2 regions of the Myxosarcina sp. GI1(2024) genome follow, and region 2 is predicted to be linked to the other one. Evidence: riboswitches for the same ligand, from Rfam matches in the RefSeq annotation. Region 2 holds a riboswitch; the other holds the start of a gene.
The links. Region 2 has a riboswitch for cobalamin ahead of ACLFKQ_RS23915 (hypothetical protein). Riboswitches for the same ligand answer to the same signal wherever they lie in the genome.
Positions count from the first base shown of each region.

Region 1: it holds a riboswitch for cobalamin, as region 2 does, so the genes downstream of both, ACLFKQ_RS12245 (CbtB domain-containing protein) here and ACLFKQ_RS23915 (hypothetical protein) in region 2, are expected to answer to the same signal.

Region 1 covers NZ_JBKGTY010000002.1:670,403-676,376, forward strand. The annotation lists gene ACLFKQ_RS12215 (metal ABC transporter substrate-binding protein) at 1-920, opposite strand, end outside; gene ACLFKQ_RS12220 (hypothetical protein) at 1,005-1,235, opposite strand; gene ACLFKQ_RS12225 (hypothetical protein) at 1,219-1,617, opposite strand; gene ACLFKQ_RS12230 (hypothetical protein) at 1,662-2,132, opposite strand; gene ACLFKQ_RS12235 (hypothetical protein) at 2,136-2,300, opposite strand; gene ACLFKQ_RS12240 (hypothetical protein) at 2,331-2,495, opposite strand; gene ACLFKQ_RS12245 (CbtB domain-containing protein) at 2,509-2,694, opposite strand; cobalamin riboswitch at 2,719-2,865, opposite strand; gene ACLFKQ_RS12250 (hypothetical protein) at 3,536-4,339, opposite strand; gene ACLFKQ_RS12255 (type 1 glutamine amidotransferase) at 4,466-5,260, opposite strand; gene clpS (ATP-dependent Clp protease adapter ClpS) at 5,521-5,814, shown strand; gene ACLFKQ_RS12265 (DUF2103 domain-containing protein) at 5,862-5,974, shown strand, end outside.
Region 2 covers NZ_JBKGTY010000008.1:190,554-196,527, reverse strand. The annotation lists gene ACLFKQ_RS23930 (nucleoside recognition domain-containing protein) at 1-524, opposite strand, end outside; gene ACLFKQ_RS23925 (NAD(P)/FAD-dependent oxidoreductase) at 601-1,716, opposite strand; gene ACLFKQ_RS23920 (calcium-binding protein) at 2,112-3,815, shown strand; cobalamin riboswitch at 3,859-4,004, shown strand; gene ACLFKQ_RS23915 (hypothetical protein) at 4,185-4,811, shown strand; gene metE (5-methyltetrahydropteroyltriglutamate--homocysteine S-methyltransferase) at 4,986-5,974, shown strand, end outside.

The sequences.
Region 1 (5,974 bases), on a different contig from region 2:
GGAACTGGTCCTTCTTCTGACGAAAGAGAATCCACGTAAAGGTTTCCTCCAAATCTTGCTCCCGTCGTTTTGCCAACTTGTTTCATTCCTTCGTCGCTCACTGTAGTTTCGCAAAAAATGGTCGGCACATTGTTAGCTTTCACTTCTTCAATCACCCCCCGAACCTGCTTGGGAGTAAACTGCTGCTCGGCATTAATCGGCCACATATAAATTTCTTCCATATTGTAGTCGCGAGCGAGATAAGAAAATGCCCCTTCGCAACTTACTAAATAACGTTGATTTTCGGGGACTTGTGTCAAATCTGCCTGTAGTTCTTCGTCGATTGCTTTAAGCTTTTTGCTATATGCTTCGGCATTGGTGTTGTAGGTTGCGGCATTTTCTGGATCGAGTTTTACAAAAGCTTGACGAATATTTTCCACGTAAACCAAAGCATTCTGGGGCGACATCCAGGCGTGGGGATTGGGTTTATCTTCATATGGACCTTCAGAAATAGGAATTGGCTCTATACCTTCTGTCAATAACACCGAAGGAACATCTCGTACGTTGCCCAAAAACTGCTCGAACCAACGCTCCAAACCCATTCCGTTGTAAAGAATCAAATCGGCATCTTGAGCTTTGGCAATGTCGCTGGGTGTGGGTTCGTAGCCGTGAATTTCCGCACCAATGCGAGTAATAGATTCTACATTGAGTTTGTCACCTGCCACTTTTTGAGCGATGTCTGCTAATACGGTAAAAGTGGTGAGGACTTTCTTTTTACCTTCGTTATTAGCTACCTGTTCTGAATCAGCCTCCGTTGGTTGTGTGCTGTCTGAAGTAGTCGAGGTTGTAGTTTCCCCTGTACCCCCACAGCCAGTCAGCCAAACGCTTAATGCCAGAGTGGAGGAGAAGAGCATCTTTCGCTTTAAAAAAATTTGTGCCATCGAAAAATAAAATTGAACTCAATTTCATTATCGTATCACTTTTCTTTCATATTTCTCTCATTATTGAGCATGGCGACTATTGGCTTAAGCTTTTTTCATCAAAACAGCGCAACCATGTATCCCAGATAAAGCAGTAGCCCAAATAAAATTCTTAATAAAAATACCCCATAAAATTGTCGAACTAAATCCATGTCCGCCCATTAACTGGGCAATTAGCACGATACTGCCTTGATAAATACCGTAACCACTGACAAGACTTACAGCCAACCAAATCAAATAACCCCAAACACTATGACGGCTAAATTTTGGTCGCAATGTAACCAACCAAGTAACAAGTAACCAACAGTGTTTCTAAACCCATTACTAACCACCAAGTCAAAGATTCTAAAGTTCTGGGATATTGGCGAATGGTAAAGCCATAAAGCTGATTGGCAAACCAGATACTCATGGCACTAATTAGAGCTTTTTTGCGAGTCAACGTATTACCAGTTACCGCAGCAAAACCGACTAAAGGCGCATGAGGATAGATGATGCTGCTAGCACTACCAACAGTAATCAGAAACATCTGCCACCGATTACTTTTAGCGATCGCTTTTACTGCTATTTGCCAGGAATTGAGTTGAGATAATTCGCCATTTTTCCCAGATTTTGAAGAAACGAACCAAGATTTAGCTAGTTTTTCTACGTCAGATTTCATTGGTTTAAGGATGCTAAAGTCTAATAACTAATGACTAAACTGTTTTACGTCTCCGTCCCCAGAATTTTGCGATTAATCCCACCACAAAAATGAGAGTGAAATACAATAGACTGATGAACCTGACTAATAGTGGAGGAGCGATGCCTTCTACTTCTATTTCCTGAGATACCTGCATTTGCTTTATTGTTCGCAACAGCAGCAGAAGTAGAAACTGCACCAACTTCAACATTAGATGCTGCAACTTTGGCACTAACATTAACCACGAGTAAAACCGCGATCGCAATTATCGTCATGCCACTCAATAACATTCTGACTGGCTGAGGAGCGATTTCTCCATCATTCAAAGTTTGTTCGCCACCTAAAATCCAACCGCCAGTAAAACCAACTCCTAACAAAATAATCGCTAAAATTGCTAAATTACGATATTTTACGGCGTTTTCAGGAACTTTGAAGGTTAAAGAGTGCTCGAAAGCCTTAAATATGTCTGTAGCCTGGGGATTGGCAGCTACTTCCATAGTTTAGTTACCGCGAATGGGTAATACTTGCTCGAACTCTGGATTTCCTTGAGAGGCGATCGCTTCTAAACTGAGTAATTCTGTCCCCTCGACAATGGGAAAATCGGAAGTAAACCAGGGTGTTTTGGCTGGTGTGAAAATACCGACTTTTAAATTAGCATCAGTCAAAGGCTGTTCGTCAGCATCGAGTGCCTGAAGTTAAAATTTAACGACCGTATCATCGACAATTACATCTTCCAAAGGTGGTTCAGTTTGCAGTAGTACTGTTGGTTGAGAGACAATTGGTGTTAATTTAGATAACCAAACTAAACTACAACCTGCGATCGCTACTGCGGTCAATAAAATATATTTAATTAATTTCATTTTTTCTCCCTAATTAATGACAGGCGACCGTCAAAGTGTGATGACGAGTCTCGTGTAGCGCGTCATGAACGGGAGAATAGGTGGAAAAATAAAGCGTCCAAAGAATTATCATGCAAAGACCAACTATCAGAAAAACTTGGACTGGCAATGACAATACTAAACGCTGGGCGCGTTGCCCCAAACTACTTATGCTAACCATTATCTGTACCTCGCAGATTGATTTAGTGCGGTGTTAATATCGGCGGGCATTCTGACTAAGAGAATTTTAACGCTCTCATCACAGTTGCGGTACAGCGTTGGATTTTTACCAAACTTTCCCCATTACTTCTAATGACTGTTCCCCATTAGAACCGATTGAGTAACTGTTACAGTTATAGTAACCTTAATTAGATTGACTGCAACAAGAAATTTAAATGATTTAGGCTACAAAATAACTGCACCCCAGCACCTAAAGCCACCCAAAAGTAAACATTAATCGATGCACCTAAGTACCAGTCGCTACAGCTTTTTGAGCGACGCTCTCTAGCTTTGACTATTTCTCATACTTCTGACCAAGGCTCGTCAATCATGGTTTTCATATTTTCTGATTGCGAGAGAGGAAGACTATTTTGGTGATTTTTAAAAAATTTAACTTTTGGAAAGGTTGTACAGTCACTATTTTCACTTTTAGTTGAGATTGACACCGCGACTACTTTACCTAAACTCCGTGGAAAGTCTCCTGGTTGGATAAAAGGTTAGAAAAGAAGAAAAAGAAAGACCTATCCCATAGCGAAAAAGAGTTATTCTCGCCCTAAAAAATCGAAAAAGAAGCTTGTTAAACCTTATTTTCCGAGCTGAGTTGGACAATTCAGCTATTTTTAACTGGCTGAATTGTTTTCTGATGATTTTTTTTAGCTAAACCATAGATTTAACCGGAGTTGGCAATTTGCAATTAGGAATTAAAAGTCAAGTTGTTTTTTACGAGCTCTTAGGCAATTGAAACCGCTCGAGATCGATAATTTTTAAGTTTTAGCTTCGTCGAATTAGCGTCGATTTCAGATTTAATTTTCATCCATCGGAACGAAGTGTTTAGTTTCAGGTATGTATTTCCAAGCGATTCCTTCTGGATCTTTACTCTGACTCCATTCGGGAAAATCTTCGTCTAGTTTGCGTCTGCCGACGGTACTAGAGTTAAGATCGAGACGTTTGGCTAAATCTGCCTGAATTAAAAAGCGCTCTTCATCGGTAGTAGTGATTTCAGCTTCATCTACTGCAGAGCTTTCAGTCGCAACAGGCGATTCGGATTCTAACTCAGCTACATCAGTGGCAGCAGAAGTTGAATGCTCGCTAATTTGCTGTTGCTGTGTTTGTTCCTGCTTGGCTAAACTGGCAATTCCGCGAAAAGAAACTTTACCAGACTCACTAGCTGCTGACTCATAGGAATTGAGGGATAATTCTGATTCAGTTTCAGGTTCGCTGTCATCTAAAATACTTCCCAAGGCACTGGCAGTAGGAAAGTAATACACGATTCCTTTATCTGGAATGATTTTGGGCGCTACCCCGTAATCGCTAGCTTTCCCTTCTAAGAAACTCTTTGCCGCTTTGGCAGTCAAATTAGCTTTCAAGGATAAGTCTACTGGAGTAAGGTAACCGCGATTTTCTTTGATTAATTGATTGAAGTAAGGATTTACCTGAGCGCACCATTTTTGCCACTGATAATTTTGCCAAATTCTAAAAGCAACAATTGATAATGCCAACAACAGCAGTAAAGGCCAAAGCTTGTACAAAATGACAATTGATAGTGCTAGGGGCAAGATTAGAATTAGAATGCCAGCAGAACTATTGTTTAAGGGTTTTCCTGTCATAGTTGTAATTGCAATTGCTAAATCTATTAGTTGCAAGTTTGTCTTGCATAATTGCCAATCTTAATGCAATTTGGGTTGCAAAACATCCATTTCTAGCAAATATTTAAAAAAACCTGCAAGCCGGAACTAGATATTTACTGCAATTTTAGTCAAATTCAAGCGTTGCAGCATTGCCTGGCGAGCGGCAATGGCTAGAGAATCTGGTAGTTTCGCTAGCTCGATCTCGGTTTGATATTTTTTTTGCAAAGCTTTTTGAATCAGCCAGTCAGCAATAAAAGGATTTTTCGGTAATAGAGGACCGTGAGCGTAGGTGGCGATCGCATTACCCATAAAAGCTCCTTCCCAACCATCTGTACCGTTGTTACCAAAACCTTTAATTACTTTGCCCAATGGCTGAACGCGATTGAGATGAGTTCTTCCGCCGTGATTTTCAAAGCCAATGGCAATTGGTTTTTTACCAAGCATTGCTCGCAATTCTTCAGCTATGGGTGAAGCGACGATTTCAAAGACCAAATTGCCAATGCAGCGTGGTGCATCAATTCCTGGATGCTTGGTAACGAGATCGAATAAGCCCAATCCTTCAATTTTCTGTCCTAAGGCAGGTTCGTAAAAATGACCCAAAAGCTGCGGCGAACCGCAAGTAAATACACCAGGGGTATTGGTTGCTAGTTTGTGGCGCAAAGCATCGGCTTTTGCTCCCCATAAATCTCTCATCACAATGGCTTGCTGTCGGTCTTGCGCCCCTCCACCAACAATCAAATCTACTTTTTCGAACTCTTCAACACTAGATTCTCTTTGCAGGGGAACCAGATCTACTTCAATATCGCGCCATTGACAGCGTCGTTGTAAACAAATAACGTTGCCGCGATCGCCATAGGTACTCATTAAGGAAGGATACAGCCAGCCAATTGATAATTTCATTTTGCAAGCTCGTTGTGTAAGATTAATTTTTCCAATATATACCTCAACGACAAAAGGGCTAATTTTAAACCTTTACTCGATAAATCGTTCGTACTATTGGTTACAGATGTAACTTACTCGAGGAAAAATTGCCAGTTTAGTTTTGAAGAAAACACTTAAAGTAGCTAAACTATTGCTATGTTCGCTCTCGATAATCTTTGAAAATCGGGGCTTTTTCTGACATTCGATCGAATTTTACTAAATTAACGGAATTTAATGATATGACTGCTACGCCTACGACAACTAGAGAACGTGCAAGTCAAACCATCAAAGAAATTTATCCTAACTATAAAGTAATCGTACTTAATGATGATTTTAATACCTTTAAGCACGTTGCTGAATGTTTGATGAAATATATTCCAGGGATGAGCAGCGATCGCGCTTGGAAGTTGACCGAGCAGGTTCATTCTGAAGGACAAGCGATCGTCTGGGTAGGTCCTCAAGAACAAGCCGAACTATATCACCAACAACTAAAACGGGCGGGTTTGACCATGGCTCCTTTAGAAAAGGCTTAAAATTAGATAATTTATTTATTTTAGTTTATGGCGATCGCCTTTGGTTTATGAATAACTCTTCTGACGGTAGGCTAGTTTGGAACCACTCGACTCATCTGCCCGGTTTAATTCCCATACTAGAAAAGCTGGTAGGCTGTGAGGGAATAGGAACGATTACTCC
Region 2 (5,974 bases):
GCCAAAATATAGTCTTTTTGTTCTGTAGTAATGTGGCGAGCATCAACAGTGACAATGCTCAGGTTAGAAGTTTCCGTCCATTCTCGAATGATTTGTTGCGGAGGACACGGGGTCTGGGGTTGCCCCAGACCCGTGAGATGTCCGTTGTGAACCGTTGGTCGCACTTTATCCCAGAAAGTAATCACCACAATGCCCCTTTTATCTGCTACCAAGGGCAATAAATCTGCTAAATCTCGGTCTACATCAGTCGCCTTGACTACCAATAGCACAGTGTCATTCTCTTGTAGCTGTCTTAAAGCTTTCTTAGTAGTTACGCTGTCGGAACGATAAAGAATTCCAGGAGTATCGATAAAGGTATGAGCTTCAGATTGATAAGTGTCACAAGTTACTGTAGAACCGCGAAAATTGGCACTATTGGCAGTCTGTCCTGTAAGAGAAGCAATTAGTTGGGACTTGCCCGTACTTTCTTTACCAATGATTACAATACAATCGCGCTTTAGTTTTAACGGCGTAAAAATATTCATTACTATTTGTTTATCATCGTCTTGCGTAACGTCAATTTTTTAACGACTGCGCTGTAGCTAAAGGCTAAAAGCTTTTTCAACAAACACAATCGTTATTACAGCAAGAAAGATCGTCTAAGAACAAACCTTCTCGGCGATAGGCTTCCAAGGGAGTTGTATCGATTCCCAGACGTTGAGCGATCGCATTACCGACCACAGCAAATCGCTGCCGAAATTTGTAAATAAAGCAAAAAATTAAGTCTCCGTGACGCACAGAAGGACCGACAACAAATAACCCTGGAGTTAGGGTAGACTCATCTTCTTGAGTCAGGGCTGCATAGCCATTTGACCAGTCAAATAGAGGTGCGATTTGTTTTAAACTGCTATCAAACCCCGTACAGAGAATTGGCGGTGTAGAACTAAACCACTGTTCGTACTCGCTCTCCACCACGTATCCTTTTTTTACTTTTTTGACTGCTTCAATGTGCTGTTCTCCAATTAGTTCGACCCGACCCATAGAATAAGCTATTTCTAATCGTTTTAGGCTATAGGGAGACAGAGAAATACTAGGGTCTGAGTCTAAGTTTGACCAGCTACTAGTGCGATCGATTAGCTTTACTTTTTTCCCTAATGCTGCCAAATTTGACGCTGCATCTACACCGCTTTCATAGCCTCCGACAACTACAAATTCTTTCCCCTTAAGCTCTGTCCAAGAACGTATTTGGGAATTGTGAATGCACAACTCTGCCCCTGGAAAAGGATTAAGATTGGGATATTGAAACTCTCCTGCTGCCCAAATCACAAACTGCGTTTTCAGCTCACCCCTAGAAGTTTGGATGATAAAGCTCCGATCTTCAGTCAAAGCTGTAATAGTTTTCACATCTGTCTCGGTTTTGACAGGCAGTTGAAAATGGTCTGCTACAGTCTCTAGATATAGGGCGTATTCTTTTCCCGAAAGGTGTTCCTGTCGGAAACTGAGGGCGGGAGAAGTATTTAAAACTACTGCGTTGAGATCCAGCAGTCCAAAACCATGACTGGGAAACGACGGCGTAATGAATCGCATTTCTTCAGCCCAAAGGCTAAAAGAAGCTCCTACTTGATGTCGTTCTAAAATGACAAAGTTTTCAATTCCTAAATCTTTTAAGACTACTCCACAGCCAATTCCAGCAGCCCCAGCCCCCACAATTACAACTTCAACAACTCGATTGGTCATGGCGGGGGAACCCCGCCGACCCTCTCGTTCAAATCGATCGTTCGTTTTGTTCACCAGCAGACAATCTTGAATAGATACTTTGTGATAATGATAATCATTCTATAAAAGAAAAGCTTGCTTTCTAACAAAAATATAGAAGAAGAGAGTGCAGAGCGCGATCGCCTTATTTGGCTGTGACTGTATTAAATCGATTAATCCCCTTAATGCTCTACGTCAGATGCGCGGAATTGCCATTCTTTACCCGATCCTCAGATTAAAACCTGTAGCGAAAATAGATTGAAAAGCAAATAAATTTCTGGGAAAAAATATTAAAGGTTAAAAATGTTTTATTATGAGAATGATTATCATTCTTGTTTGCGTATTAAACCCTTACATTTACTAGGTCTGAGTAAAACATGACAACTAACCCACTGTTTAATGAAGCTATTTATCTAGCTGAAAATCCTGAAGTTGCAGAATCTGTAACAGAAGGGCAATATACTTCAGGGTACGAAGAATATATTCAAGTTGGACAGTTTCAAGAACGTAATGGTGTAATTTTTAACGGCACAAGCGGAAATGACAAGATTCAAGCTTCAGGACAGCAATCTTCTGTTATTGGGGTAAATGTAGAGACAGCGGAAATAGGTGGACGATTAATTACAACCGAAACAGAATCTTTGGGAATTGGTGACATCGACATCTTGGGTGGTTCGCCAGGGCAGAATACATTTTACCTGGGTGACAACGCCCCAGAAAATCCCTCAGATTTTTATTTAGGCAATGGCGATAATGATTACGCCCTAATTCGCAATTTCGATCCTAGCAGTGAAGATGCTATCTATCTGGCAGGTAATTCTGAAGACTATAACTTAGAAACCATCGACGGTAGCGTTCACATTTCTAAAAACGATGACTTGATTGGCATTGTGGAAGACATTCCTGAATTAATTCCAGATACCTTGTTTACTGAGAATGGTTTACTGTTGTTTGCCCCTGAAAATGCTTTCTATGCAGAGTATAGTCAACCTTATTTTAATCAGCCAGCGTACTTAGCAGCCAATCCGGATGTTCAAGCATTAATTGATTCAGAAGAATACGAATCAGCTTGGGATCACTTTATTCAAGTAGGTATTGATGAAGGAAGGCAAACGTTTTTTAATGGGGTGGTAGGAAACGATCGCTTTTTCTATCCTCTTGGTAATGCAACCATAGTCAGCTTCCCAATTACCAACTACGATCCAAATACAGGTGCGATCGCAACAGCTACTACAGGCACGGGAGAAAGAGACCACTATCACGGATCTTTAGGCGAAGATCGCTTTTTACTGGGGAATGAAGGAGAAGATTTCTATGTCGGAGAAGGAGACGAAGATTATGTCTTGCTTGGTGATTTCGACCCGAAGGAAGATCGATTAATTGTCGCTGGCAATATTGAAGACTATCAGTTTGATATCTACGATGACGAATATGAAGGAGTCATCTACAAAGAATTCCAAATTTCTAACCAAGACGGTGATGTAATTGCCAGAATTGAGGGTGGTGAAAATCTCAACTTGGTGGAATTACCTGGGGATATTCCTGGAACAAGTACACTTGTTTCTAGCGAATACGAACTTTTAAATTCATCTTCACAAGATGGGAACACATTTGGAACTTCAGAGAATGATAGTCTCGGCATTGACCGAGGAAACCAATTAGTTCTTGCAGGGGCAGGAGACGACCTAATTGATGCTACAGCAAGTACGGGAAATAACAGCATTTATGGCAGTACTGGAAATGATACCTTTGAACTAGGTAGTAATGATACGGTATTTGGTGAAGAGGGAGACGATCGCTTCTTTGCTCAATCGGGTGGCGGAAATACCATTACAGGTGGTCAAGGTTCTGACCAATTTTGGATTGCATCTAATCAAATTCCTGATTCTGCCAATACAATTACCGATTTCACCATCGGCGAAGATGTTATCGGCATTGAAGGAATTGTTGCAAGTTTTGAATCACTAGGTTTGACACAGCAAGACCAAAATGTGTTGATTAGCTTCGAGGGAAGCGATTTAGCTGTTCTCAATAATATGGAGACTTCCGATCTAAATGCCGAGAATTTTGTCTTTCTCTAGACAAGTAAAAAAATTAGGTAAATCTAAGTCTAATTTAGGTTATCATTAGACACAAGTAATCGGTTCTAATGGGGAACAGTCATTAGAAGCAATGGGGAAAGTTTGGTGCAAATCCAACGCTGTCCCGCAACTGTGATGGGAATCTCAAATTCTCTCAGTCAGAATGCCCGCCGATGACAGTAGCTAAATCAATTAATAAATCTGCGAGGTACAGATGTTTATGAGTATTGTGACTTCAAAAGTTAATTTTCTCCCTAAAATAGGGCTGTCCGCACTACATTGGACAAGGGAGTAGCCATTGGCAGCAAATGCTCCTTCCAGAAAGGCTTTCCCCTATAAATTCTGCTAATAGCAGCACAGAAAAGCAAGATGAAATCTCAAGATAGTTCGAGATTAATTCCTTCTAAATCTGCCCTAAAACCCAAGCTATCGAGAATCGGGTCATGGCAAATAACCGCAGAGGCAATTGCCAAAAGTAATTGGTGGCAGATGTTTCTAATTGCTGTTGGTAGTGCTAGCAGCATTATCTATCCCCATGTGCCTTTAGTCGGTTTTGCTGCGGTAGCTGGTAACACTTTGACTCGTAACAAAGCACTTATTAGTGCCATGAGTATCTGGTTTGCCAATCAGCTTTATGGTTTTGCTATTCGAGCCTATCCCCAAACTTTAGAATCTCTGATGTGGGGGATAGTAACGGGTTTGGGAACACTGCTGATTACTTGGCTAATTACATTACAACCACAATTTAGTCGTTGTAACCTTCAGGGTTATTTAATCTGGCTAGCCATTAGCCTTATAGGTGGTTACGCCATTTATCAAGGCAGCATCGTTTTAGTTGCCCAGTGGATGGGCGGACATGGATTTAGTTCGATAATTTTGTGGGTAATTTTCTTTAAAGATTTCATCTGGGCTATGGCTTTATTTGGCGTATATGGTTGCATTCTTTTAAGACATGAGCTTGCCAACAAAGCATTCCCAAATCAACTAAAAAATTAATCTCGATCGCTGAAAGTAATGTCTTGAACTTTTGAGAAAGGCAATTATTGTTCAAATTCCTAGTTAATTATCTAGACGATTAGGAAAATAATGTCTCATTTTAAATTGCAGATTTCAAGATGCGATTGCCATCTCAAATCTGTAGGAATCTCTTGTCATTTTTTAGGAAAAACTATGAATATTTCAACAGCAACATTAGGTTATCCCCGTATTGGTAAAAACCGCGAAGTCAAAAAGGCACTGGAGTCTTTTTGGCGTGGTGAAACAGCACAAGATAAGTTACTACAAACTGTAAAAGAAGTAGAGGAAGCAAGCTGGAAAACTCAGTTAGCAGCAGGAATCGATCGCATTGGGATTGGTGATGTTACCCTTTACGACCATGTATTAGATTGGACGATACGTTTGGGATTGATTCCTCAAAGATTTCAAGCTTCTACGGGGTTAGAACGTTACTTTGCGATGGCGCGAGGTAAAGAAAATCTGGCTGCTTTAGAAATGACTAAATGGTTTGATACTAACTATCATTATTTAGTTCCAGAAATAAATTCTGACATTACTCCCCAAGCTGACTTTACAGACTTTATTGAAACGGTAAAAAGAGGACAAGTAATATTAGGGAATAAAGCAGTCCCGATTATTATTAGTCCTGTTACTTTGTTGCGTTTGAGCCGTTTATCAGGAGTAGAATTAAAAGCATTTCTCGGCTTACTCTTGCCACTTTACCGTAGTTTGTTAACCGAACTAAAAACACTGGGAATTGAAGAAGTTCAAATACACGAACCCGCTTTAGTTTTAGGGGATGCATCCAGTTTAAAAGAACAGGTACAGACTGTTTATAACGAACTGGCGAAAGTAGGATTAGACATCAACCTGGTTACTTATTTTGATGACATAGGAAAAACCTATCCTTGGGCGATCGAGTTACCCGTTGCTGCAATTAGTTTGGATTTTACACGGGGTAGTAATTTAGACTTAATCAAACAGCATGGTTTTCCTCAAGATAAACGATTGGGAGTCGGTATTGTCGATGCGCGAAACATCTGGCAAATTAGCACCGATAACGTTTTCCCCCTGTTATCAGAAATTCAAAATCTAGCTTCTAATATTTCCCTACAACCATCGGCATCTTTACAGTTTGTTCCCTATGATGCAACCAGAGAAAA